Regions from separate parts of the Variovorax sp. P5_A3 genome, predicted to be linked through region 1. Evidence: riboswitches for the same ligand, from Rfam matches in the RefSeq annotation. Region 1 holds a riboswitch; the other holds the start of a gene.
What was found. A riboswitch is a leader RNA that binds a small molecule or an ion and turns the genes downstream of it on or off. The one in region 1 is predicted to bind glycine.
Positions count from the first base shown of each region.

Region 2: linked by a shared signal. The riboswitch ahead of AC1D3B_RS16085 (FAD-dependent oxidoreductase) and the one ahead of gcvT (glycine cleavage system aminomethyltransferase GcvT) in region 1 are both predicted to bind glycine.

Region 1 is NZ_JBFUKW010000019.1:77,507-82,951, forward strand. Features, by position in the region: gene gcvP (aminomethyl-transferring glycine dehydrogenase) at 1-1,931, opposite strand, end outside; gene gcvH (glycine cleavage system protein GcvH) at 1,972-2,346, opposite strand; gene gcvT (glycine cleavage system aminomethyltransferase GcvT) at 2,386-3,549, opposite strand; glycine riboswitch at 3,595-3,707, opposite strand; glycine riboswitch at 3,721-3,824, opposite strand; gene AC1D3B_RS24995 (ABC transporter permease/substrate-binding protein) at 3,864-5,390, opposite strand.
Region 2 is NZ_JBFUKW010000009.1:61,686-67,130, reverse strand. Features, by position in the region: gene AC1D3B_RS16090 (D-amino acid dehydrogenase) at 1-1,108, opposite strand, end outside; glycine riboswitch at 1,194-1,305, opposite strand; glycine riboswitch at 1,315-1,410, opposite strand; gene AC1D3B_RS16085 (FAD-dependent oxidoreductase) at 1,437-2,690, opposite strand; glycine riboswitch at 2,771-2,877, opposite strand; gene AC1D3B_RS16080 (helix-turn-helix domain-containing protein) at 3,027-3,761, opposite strand; gene AC1D3B_RS16075 (hypothetical protein) at 3,885-4,727, shown strand; gene AC1D3B_RS16070 (MFS transporter) at 4,754-5,445, shown strand, end outside.

The DNA of each region.
Region 1 (5,445 bases):
AGGTCGTCGATGTCGACATTGCCATCGGCGTCGCAGGCGGTCACCACCACCTGCATGCCGACCATCTGTGCACTCGCCGGGTTGGTGCCGTGCGCCGACGAGGGAATCAGGCACACGTTGCGGTGGCCTTCGCCCTTCGCTTCGTGGAAGGCCTTGATCGCCAGCAGGCCCGCATATTCGCCCTGCGAGCCAGCGTTGGGCTGCAGGCTGATGCCGGCATAGCCGGTCGCCTCGCAGAGCCAGGCGCGCAGTTGCTTGTCGAGCTGGGCGTAGCCTTGCAATTGCTCGGCCGGCGCGAAAGGGTGGATGTTCGCGAACTCGGGCCAGGTGATCGGGATCATCTCGCTCGTCGCGTTGAGCTTCATCGTGCAGCTGCCGAGCGGAATCATGCTGCGGTCGAGCGCGAGGTCCTTGTCGCTGAGGCTGCGGATGTAGCGCAGCATCGCGGTCTCGCTCTTGTGGGTGTTGAACACCGGGTGCGTGAGGAAGTCGCTGGTGCGGCGCAGGTCCTCGGGAATGCGCGGCGTGATGCGACCCGCGAGGTCATCGAAGCGCGGCATCGGCCTGCCCGTGGGCACGAACAGGGCCCACAGCGTCTCGATGTCGGCGCGCGTCGTGGTCTCGTCGAGCGAGATGCCCAGGTGGTTCTGTACGCGGTGGCGCAGGTTGAAGCTGGCCGCCTCGGCGCGTTCGATGATCCTGGCGGTGTCCTCGCCGGTTTTCACGGTGACGGTGTCGAAGGCGGTCGCATTGACCAGCTCGCGGCCCATCTGCTCCAGCCCCTGCGCAAGCACCGCGGTGAGCGCCGCGACGCGCTGCGCGATGCGCCGCAGCCCTTCCGGGCCGTGATAGACCGCGTACATGCTGGCGACGACGGCCGGAAGCACCTGCGCGGTGCAGATATTGGAGGTGGCCTTCTCGCGGCGGATGTGCTGCTCGCGCGTCTGTAGCGCGAGGCGGTAGGCGGGCGCGCCGTGCGTGTCGACGCTCACCCCGACGATCCGGCCGGGCAGCGAGCGCTTGTACTCGTCGCGGCAGGCCAGGTAGGCCGCGTGCGGGCCGCCGTTGCACATGGGCATGCCGAAGCGCTGGGTGGTGCCGCAGACGATGTCCGCGTCCCATTCGCCGGGAGGCGCCAGGAGCGTCAGCGCGAGCAGGTCGGCCGCCACGCAGAAGGCGGCGCCGAACTGGTGCGCGTGGCCCGCGAGCGGACGCAGGTCGTGCACATGCCCGGTGGTGGCGGGGTATTGCGCCAGCACGCCGAAGAATTCGCTGCTCGCCATGAGGTGCGGCAGGGTCTCGGACACGGTGCTGACCTTGACCTCGATGCCCAGCGGCGCGGCACGTGTCTTGATGACCTCGATGGTCTGCGGATGGCAGTCGCCCGACACCAGGAAGACGTTGCTCTTGCTCTTGACGCTGCGCTTGGCCAGCGTCATCGCCTCGGCGGCGGCCGTGGCTTCGTCGAGCATCGACGCATTGGCGATGGCCATGCCGGTCAGGTCGCAGACCATCGTCTGGAAATTGACCAGCGCCTCCATGCGGCCCTGCGAGATCTCGGCCTGGTAGGGCGTGTAGGCCGTGTACCAGGCGGGGTTCTCCAGCACGTTGCGCAGGATCACGCCGGGCGTGTGCGTCCCGTGGTAGCCCTGGCCGATGAAGCTGCGCGCCACCTTGTTCTTCGCCGCGATGGCCTTGAGTTCGGCCAGCGCGTCGGCTTCCGTCACCGGCGCCGGCAGGCGCATCGGACGGCTGCGGCGGATGGCCGGCGGCACGATGCCGTCGATCAGCTCGGCGCGCGTCGTCGAGCCGATGGCGGCCAGCATGCGCGTCTCGTCTCCGGCTTCGATGCCGATGTGGCGAGCGATGAATTCCTCGGCGTTCTCGAGTTCGCCGAGCGAGGGGAGGGTTGGCAGGACGGGCGTCGACATGGAGGTGATGGGTGGGTCAGGCAGGAGGGGCGGTGAGGGATCAGTTCTCTTCCGAGAACTTCGTGTAGGCCGTTTCGTCCAGCAATGCTTCGAGTTGGGTCGCATCGCTGATCCGGACCTTGAAGAACCAGCCGGCGTCCATCGGCGCGCTGTTGGCGAGCGACGGATCGGCGCGTAGCGCCTCGTTGACTTCGGTGATCTCGCCCGAGACGGGCATGTACACGTCGGCTGCGGCCTTGACCGACTCGACCACGCCCGCGACTTCGCCCTGGTTGAAGGTCTTGCCGACTTCCGGCAGGTCGACGAACACCACGTCGCCCAGCGCGTCCTGCGCATGTACCGTGATGCCCACGGTCACGAGGGTTGCGTCGTCCTCTTTGACCCACTCGTGGTCCTTGGTGTACTTGATCGTCATGAAAGAAGCTCCTTGGGGAAAAAGAATGTCAGTGGGGAATCAGCCGCGGAAGTACCGGGCGGGGACGAAAGGCATGGTGCTCACTTCCATGAGCACAGGCTTGCCACGAACGATCCCCTGGATGCGCGTGCCGGGCTCCGCATAGGCCAGCGCGACGTACCCCATCGCCACCGGCCGATCGACCGTCGGACCGAGCAAGCCGCTGGTCACTTGGCCGATGGCAAGGCCTTCGAATGATTCAAGGAGCGTGCCATCGCGCACCGGAACGCGCTCCAGCGCCACCAGGCCGACGCGCTTGCGTTTCAGCGTCTCGTGGTCGAGATGGCCTGCCGTGCCGCTGGCGGCCGTGAGTTGGGCGAGGATCTTGTCCGCACCCGGAAAACCGCCTTCGCGCGCGCCTCCGGTGCGCCGCACTTTCTGCATCGCCCAGCCGAGCGAAGCCTCGACCGGCGTCGTGGTCTCGTCGATGTCGTTGCCGTAGAGACAGAGTCCAGCTTCGAGCCGCAGCGAATTGCGCGCGCCCAAGCCGATGGGCTTGACCTCAGGTTGTGCGAGCAGCAGGCGGGCCAGGGCTTCGGCATCCTTGGCCGCGACCGAGATCTCGAAGCCGTCTTCGCCCGTGTAGCCGCTGCGTGTGACGAAGGCCGGCAGGCCGCCGATCTGGACCGCGCCGCCGGTCATGAAGACGAAACGCTCGACGCCGGGCGACAGACGCGCCAGCGTCGCCGCAGCCTGCGGCCCCTGCAGCGCCAGCAGGGCATGGTCGGGCATCGGCAGGACCTGGCAACGCTGGCCGATCTTCGCCGTGATGTGCGCAATGTCAGCCGCCTTGCACGCGCCGTTCACGATCACGAACAGCGAGTCGTGGCCTTCGTTGAAGAACATCAGGTCGTCGAGGATGCCGCCCTCGTCATTGAGCAGCAGGCCGTAGCGCTGCTTGCCCGGCGCCAGTCCGATCACGTCGACCGGCATGAGGGTCTCGAAGGCCGCCGCGGCGTCGGGACCGACCAGGCGCAGCTGGCCCATGTGGGATATGTCGAACAGGCCGGCGGCCTCGCGCGTGTGCTTGTGCTCGGCCATCAGGCCGGCGGGGTATTGCACCGGCATCGAGTAGCCCGCGAAGGGAACCATGCGGGCGCCAAGCTCCACGTGCAGGGTGTGAAGCGGTGTCTTCAGAAGATCGTTGGTCGATGCGGAGGCCAAGGCACTCTCCAAAGGGGCAGTCCAGATCCATGACCGGAGCCATGGGCCACCCCTGCTGTCCGCTTTACCTGAGAGATTCGCCCCACGATCGGGGTTTGCTCCTTCGGTGGACGGCCCTCCGACGTAGTGACGGGCCGCCTCTCTCCAGCAAGGAAACGCCCCGTGTGAAAGAGCGCCTCGTCAGTCCTTTTGCCTGAGCGTTCGGGCCCTTGTGATGAGGGGACCTGCGCCTTCGGCGGCACCGCTGTCGCGGGGCTCTCTCCTGACCGGCCGAGTGTAAGGGATTGGGCGAGAGATCCTCCGGTTGGACGGATTCAGGTTTGCGTGCGCCGGCGCATCAGGTATTCGATGGTCTCGAACAGGGCCTCGCTCAGCAGCGCCAGCACGGCGGCGGGGACCGCGCCGGCCATCAGCAGTTCGCGGTCGTTGAGTGCGAGCCCGGTCACGATGCGTTCGCCGAAGCCGCCCGCTCCGACGAAGGCCGCGATGGTTGCGGTGCCGATGGCGATGGTGGTCGCCGTTCGCACGCCGGCCAGCAAGGTGGGCAGCGCCAGCGGCAATAGCACCGCGCGCAGGCTCTGCCCGCCCGTCATGCCGAGCGCGGTGGCTGCCTGTCGCAGTCCTGCGGGAACCTCGGTCAAGCCGGTGACCGTGTTGCGCATGATGGGCAGCAATGCATAGAGCGTGAGCGCGACCAGCGCAGGCAGCGTGCCGATCGCCCCGATCAGCGAGATCAGCACCGCGAGCAGCGCCAGCGAGGGGATGGTCTGCAAGAGCCCCGTGAGACCCAGGACCAGCGCGCGCGCCCGCAAGTGCGGAAACACGAGGATCCCGACTGGCACCGCGATGAGGATCGCCACCCCGACCGAGACCAGGACGAGCATCAGGTGCTGCCGCGTGAGCCGGCCCAGGTCGGGGCCGAACAGCTTGGCGACGAAGCCGCGCGAAGCCGCATCCGCAGGGGCGGCGTGGCCTTGTGCGAGGAAGTCGCGGGCGACCACGTCGAAGGCGACGCCTTGCAGTTCCGCACGCGCATTCATCGCGATCATGGCGCGTTCGTCGATGCGGCCTTCGAGCTTCTGCAGCGCCGCCCATGCTGTCGGCCAGCGCGTGGGCACGTCGAGCCGATACAGCACCACGGCGTCATAGCGCGGGAAGTAGCCGCGGTCGTCCTGCAGGACGCGCAGGCCCAGGTGATCGATCTTGGCGTCGGTGGTGTAGATGTCGATCACGTCGATCTGCCTGGCGCCGATCGCTTCGTACGCGAGTCCGTGGTCGAGGCCGGTGGGCGTCTGCTTGAATCCGTAGCGCGCAGCGAGACCCTGCCACCCGTCCGCGCGGCCGATGAACTCATTCGACAGGCCGAGCTTGAGGTCAGGATGGCTTGCCAGGTCGCTCAGCGTGCGAATGCCGAGCCGGTCCGCATCGGCCGCTCGCATGGCGAGCGCATAGCCGTCGTTGAAGCCCAGCGGAATCGCGACACCCAGCCCCAGCGGCGCGAGGGCCGCGTTCATCGCTTCGCGCGACATCGACTGGGAGCCCTTCAGGATCTCCAGCGCGATCGTGCCGGTGTACTCGGCATAGAGATCGATGCTCCCGGAGCGCAGGGCCTCGTAGACGATCGCGGTGTTGCCGAGCCCTTGCCGGACCACGGGCGGTGTCGGCATTTCGGGCGCGGCGGTCTGGGCCAGGACCTCCGCCAGGATGTACGACTCGGTGAAGCGCTTGGAACCGATGCGCAATCCCTGTTCCTGCGCGTGGGCGAACGCGACGGCGCAGAGCAGCCCCAGGCAGAGCAGGCCCCGGCAGGTGACGAGCCAGGGGTGGCGCAGTGAAAGCATCGGTCCAGTGTATCGGTGGTGGTGGTGGTGGCGAGGGGCTCGTTCTCCTACAGCG
Region 2 (5,445 bases), on a different contig from region 1:
TCGGCGTCGCGGGGCGAAGGCCGGTCCAGAACTGGGCGTTTTCGGCATCGCCCGCGCCCGGGAACAGTTCTTCGACGCGCCTCACGATCGCCTCGCAGCGCACGCGGTTCAGGTCGCGGTCATAGCCGTTGAATTCGGCCGTCCCGGCAATCCGCAACCGGTCGCCCGACTCGGAGGTGTAGCGCGAGAACACCAGCTTGTACTCATCGTCGGTCAACGAGACCTGGTGCGCCTTCGACGCGTCCTTTACAGGCAACGTGACCGAGTAGCCCTTGGCCGGATAGATGGGCAGTCGGATGCCGAGCGGCGCCGCATAGAGCGGGCTGAGTGAGCCCATCGCGAGCACGAAAGCATCGCCGCGGATGCGCTGGAAGCGGCCTTCGCTGTCGGTGGCTTCGACGTGGTCGATGCTGCCGCCAGCCTCGCGCAGCGCCGTCACGGTGTGGCTCATGAGGAACTTGACGCCGGCCGCCGTTGCCAGCTTCACGAGTTCGCGTGCGAAGCGATTGGCGTCGCCCGATTCGTCCTCGGCTGTGTAGGTAGCCCCTGCGAGCTGCGGGCGGATGTGGGCCAGCGCAGGCTCGATCTTCACGGCCTCGTCGGCCGAAATCACCTGGCGATCGCAGCCCAGGGCGCGCATCTGTTCGGCGGGCTCGAGGGCAGCGTCGAACTCTTTTTGTGTGGTGTAGAAGTGCAGGATGCCCTGCGTGCGCTGCTCGTAGCCGATGCCGGTGTCGCGGCGCAGTTGCTGCAACGTGTCGCGGCTGTAGGTGCCGAGCCGAACGATCTGCTCGATGTTGTGGCGGGTGCGGGCCGGCGTGCATTCGCACAGGAACTGCAGGCCCCACAGCCATTGCCGCATGTCGGCGCGAATGCGGAAGAGCAGGGGGGCATCTTCCTTGCCGAGCCATTGCAGCACCTTGAGGGGTGCCCCCGGATTGGCCCAGGGTTCGGCGTGGCTCACCGAAATCTGCCCGCCGTTGGCGAAGCTGGTTTCGGCGGCCGGCGTGGCCTGCCGGTCGATGACGGTCACTTCGTGGCCGAGTTGCTGGAGGTAGTAGGCCGAGGTCACGCCGAGCAGGCCGGCGCCAAGAACGATCACGCGCATTTCAAGCACCTTCGAAGGTTGCAGCGCTTGGACGGATCGGTATCGGAAGCTGAAAAGATATAGCAACCGGACCGACGTCCAAGTTGCCGCTCCCCCTGTCCTCGGTACCTGAGAGATTCACCCGTTGCGCCCGCAACGGGTTTGCTCCTTCGGTGCATCACGCTCACATGGGGTGATGGCTCTCCAGACGGCTATGACAGTTGGTGCAGTACAGGCCCGTCTTGCGAGCCGACCTGAGCGTTTATGGGAGTTTGCGCCTTCGGTGGGGCCGCTTGCGCGACCCGCTCTCCTGCAGTGCGGCGATTGTAGGCGCCGACGGCCTTGAAAGCTACAAGCCCCTGAAGGCGAACTGGAGTTCGGGGCGCAGGCCGCTGACGATGCGGGCGATGGACTTGCCCGCTCCGAGGGCATTGATCCAGCTCGGCGTACCGGGTGCCGTGTTCAGGAAGAGGTTGGGGAGGCGCGTCTTGCCGATCATCGGCAGGCGCGTCTTGCTCACGGCGTGCATCTCCGTGGCGAGGGATGCGTGCGCCAGGTCGCCCGCTCCGGGGAGCAGTATCTCGACGCGCTTCAGGATTGCATTGAAGCGGTCCGAATCGGGTTCGCTTTCTTCGTCGAGGCCGGCACGAACCGTGGCGGTGACGCGCAGATGGTCGCCTTGCGGCGTCTCGACACGGTCGATGCGCAGCTTGCCCTGGCGATCACGCAGCGCAACGCGCGGCGCGCGGGCGGGATCCTTGACCGGTATCGTGACGATGTACTCGCGCACGAAGCGCAGCGGCATGTCGACGCCCAGGTACTCCGCATGCTGGACGCTCGACGAGCCCAGCGCCAGCACATAGGCCTGGGCGCGCAGCGTGGTGGAGCGGCCGTGGGGATCGAGCAATTCGACGCGGTCGATGCGGCCGTCACGCTCCTTGAGCGACACCACCGTGTGCTTGGTCAGGAAACGCACCCCCGCGGCGCGGCACAGGAAGACCAGGCTTGCCGCGAACTGCGCAGGATCGCGGGCCGGGTCCTCGACCGAGTAGGTGGCGCCTGCGAGCTTTTCGCGGATGGCCTGGAGCGCGGGCTCCATGCGGATCGCGTCGTCGGCCGAGAAGAGTTGTTCCTCGCAACCGAGTTCGGACCAGTGCGGGGCGCGAGCCAGGCGATTGTTGAAGGCCGCGCCGTCGGTGAACAGGTTCAACAGGCCTCCGATGCGCCCGCCCTGGGGCAGGCCGGCCTCTTCGCGCAGGATGCGCGCACTCTTGCGACTGTAGGCGGCGAGGCGAACAAGGTGCTCGACGGGGTCGCGCTGGGGCGGTGCACCGATGGCGCGATCGACCAGCCTGGCGATGCGGCGGCGCAACCCCACACGCAGGCGGGTCCACCGGCCTTGTCCTTGTGTGCGTCCGGCGTGGACAGGCGTGGATCCGGGCTGCTTCAGCCCGGACGCGTCGGCGGTCGGCGCGGCACGCCCCCGCGCCTTGGCCGCCGGCGTCGCATGCCGGTCGACCACGATCACTTCATGGCCCAGTTGCTGAAGGTAATAGGCCGAGGTGACACCGAGCAAGCCGGCGCCGAGTACAACCACGCGCATGTCCGAATCCTTTTGGGATGGCATGAACGGCGGGCGTTGGTGCTCACTGTGCGAAGCGGCCGTCACCCGGGGTTCAGACTGCCGCTCCCCCTGTCTCTGTTACCTGAGAGATTCATCCAGTGCGACCTGCAGCGGACTTGCTCCTTCGGTGCGCCACATGGCGTGGCGTCTCTCCAGTCGGCGATTGATCAATAAGAAGCAGTGCCCGAACCACTGTGCGTGCGGTTCACCTGAGCGTTCATGGGAGTTTGCGCCGTCGGTGGGACGTCAAGGCGTCCACTTTTCTGCAGCCCACGATTTTATATAGGAAACCGGTTTCCGTGTGTTGCATCACACTCAGGCGCGCCGCAGGCGGGTGAAGAGCTCGAACTCCCAGTTGCGCATGCCCAGCAACAGGGTGTAGCCCTCCCGCTCCTTGGGCGACAGCTTCTGGTCGGTCTGGTGCTGCTGCGCGAAGTCCTGCGCCACGCGCTGCAGGCGGTCCAGGAAGGCCGGGGCAAGCGACTTGCTGATCGACCCGTGCACCAAAAGGAGGCCTTCCGCGGGGCCGTCGAAGCCGCCGCGGTAGTAGTCGAGCACCACGTTCTCCCGGAAAAAGTCCATCACCGGCCCGTGCGGCCGCCAGCGGAAGGTCTTGGCCAGCTTCAGCCGGTAGCGGTTCAGGGGACGAAGTTCAATGATGCCGATCCGGTCGAGCTGGGCCAGGTAGCCGATGCACTCGGCCTCGGTGATCCGGTAGGCGCCGACGATCTGCTCGAGCGTCCACTGGCTCAGCACGCAGATGGCCAGCAGCAGCAGCTTCTTGTCCTTGACCACCGCCTTTTCCTGCTCGAGCGTCAGTTCCTTGAGCAGCGGCTGTGAATCCGCGACCCGACGGGCGAGCTCAGCGAAGTCGATCTTGAGAGCGCGGCAGATGGCGTCGACCCGGGTGAGCGGCATGTCGCCCTTGGCGAGCATGCGCTTGACGCTCGACTCGGCCATGTCCAGCGACTTGGCGAGATCCGCGTAGGTCATGTGGGCGTTCTTGAGTTCGTTCTTGAGGGCCTGGACCAGATCGACGGTGGTGCTCATGGAGGGGGCGGTATTGCCGGTTGATACCGGAAGTGGTGGAAAAGTACTCCGTATCGATTTTCGATGCCTCCGGGTGGGTTGACAACCTAGATTCCGTCCCACGCCAACCACCGGAGTTCCGCCATGTCGCTGTCGTCCCTATCAAGTCGCGAACGTTGCGTGCTGACGCTGTTCGCGCTGCTCCTGCTGGCGGCGATCGTCGGGCCGTCGGTACCGGCGCCCGGATACGGCCCGAACGCCTTTGCCGACGGTCAGGCCTGGCACGGCCTTCCGAATGCGATGGACGTGCTGAGCAACCTGCCATTCGCCGCCATCGGCTTCTGGGGCCTGCGCTGGATCCATTGGCTGGACCGGGTGCACGAGGAAGCCCAGGATGCGGCGGTGCCGCCCCAGGCTGCGGTGCAGCCGCCGGTCAATTTGCTCGATTGCGCCTGGATGTTCTTCGCAGGCCTGATCCTCACGGCGCTGGGTTCGGCCTTCTACCATCTGGCACCCGACAGCATGCGGCTGGCGGCCGACCGCGCCGGCATGGCCGTCGCCTTCGCGGGGCTGGTGGGCTTCGCGGTCTGCGAGCGGGTGAGTTCGCGTGCCGGCTGGCCCGCGGCCTGGTTCACGCTGGTGGGCGGCCTGCTGGCGGCGGCTATCTGCCACAAGACCGGGAACGCATTGCCGTGGGCCCTGGTTCAGTTTGGCGGCATGACACTGATCGCGGCGCTGGCGATGACAAAGCCCACGAAGGGCGCGATCGGTCTCAAGCTGGGCTGGGTGATCTTCTTCTATGGGCTTGCCAAGATGCTCGAGCTTGCGGACCACACGATCTTCGAAGCGACGAATCAGCTCGTGTCGGGCCACACCCTCAAGCACCTGACGGCTGCGCTGGCGGCGCTCCCGGTGTTGCACGCCTTGCAGACCATGGAACGGCAGACGCTGCGGCACAATCCGGGCGCCGCCACCGTGACGGCTTGAGGAAACCTGCCAGCAAGGCTTTACGAATGACCACATCCGCCGACGCGTCTTCCTCCACATCGAGCGTGCCCGACCCGCATGGGCACGCCAACCAGTTCGCCCTGCTGGGGCAGCGCCGGTTCGCGCCCTTCTTCTGGACCCAGTTCTCCGGCGCGGCCAACGACAACCTGTTCAAGTTTGCGTTCACTGTCATGGTGACCTACCAGCTGCAACTCAGCTGGATGCCGCCGGCCATGGCGGGGCTCGCGATCGGCGCGCTGTTCATCCTGCCCTTCCTGCTGTTTTCCGCCACGGCGGGGCAGCTCACCGACAAGTACGACAAGACGAAGATGATCCGCTTCGTCAAGAACCTCGAGATCGCGATCATGCTGGTCGCGGCATGGGGTTTCGTGCGGGCGGATGCCGCGGTGCTCCTGGGCTGCGTCTTCCTGATGGGGCTGCATTCGACCTTGTTCGGACCCGTCAAGTTCGCCTATCTCCCGCAGGTGCTGGATACGCGTGAACTCACGGGCGGCAACGGCATGGTCGAGATGGGGACTTTCGTCGCGATCCTGCTGGGTCAGGTTGCAGGCGGCCTCCTGGTGGCGCTTCCGCAGGTCGGCCATGCGACGGTGGCGGTCGCCTGTGTGCTGCTGGCGCTGGTGGGCCGCGGCGTGGCGCAGGCGATTCCTCGCGCCCCTGCGACCGATCCGGGCCTGACGATCAACTGGAACCCGGT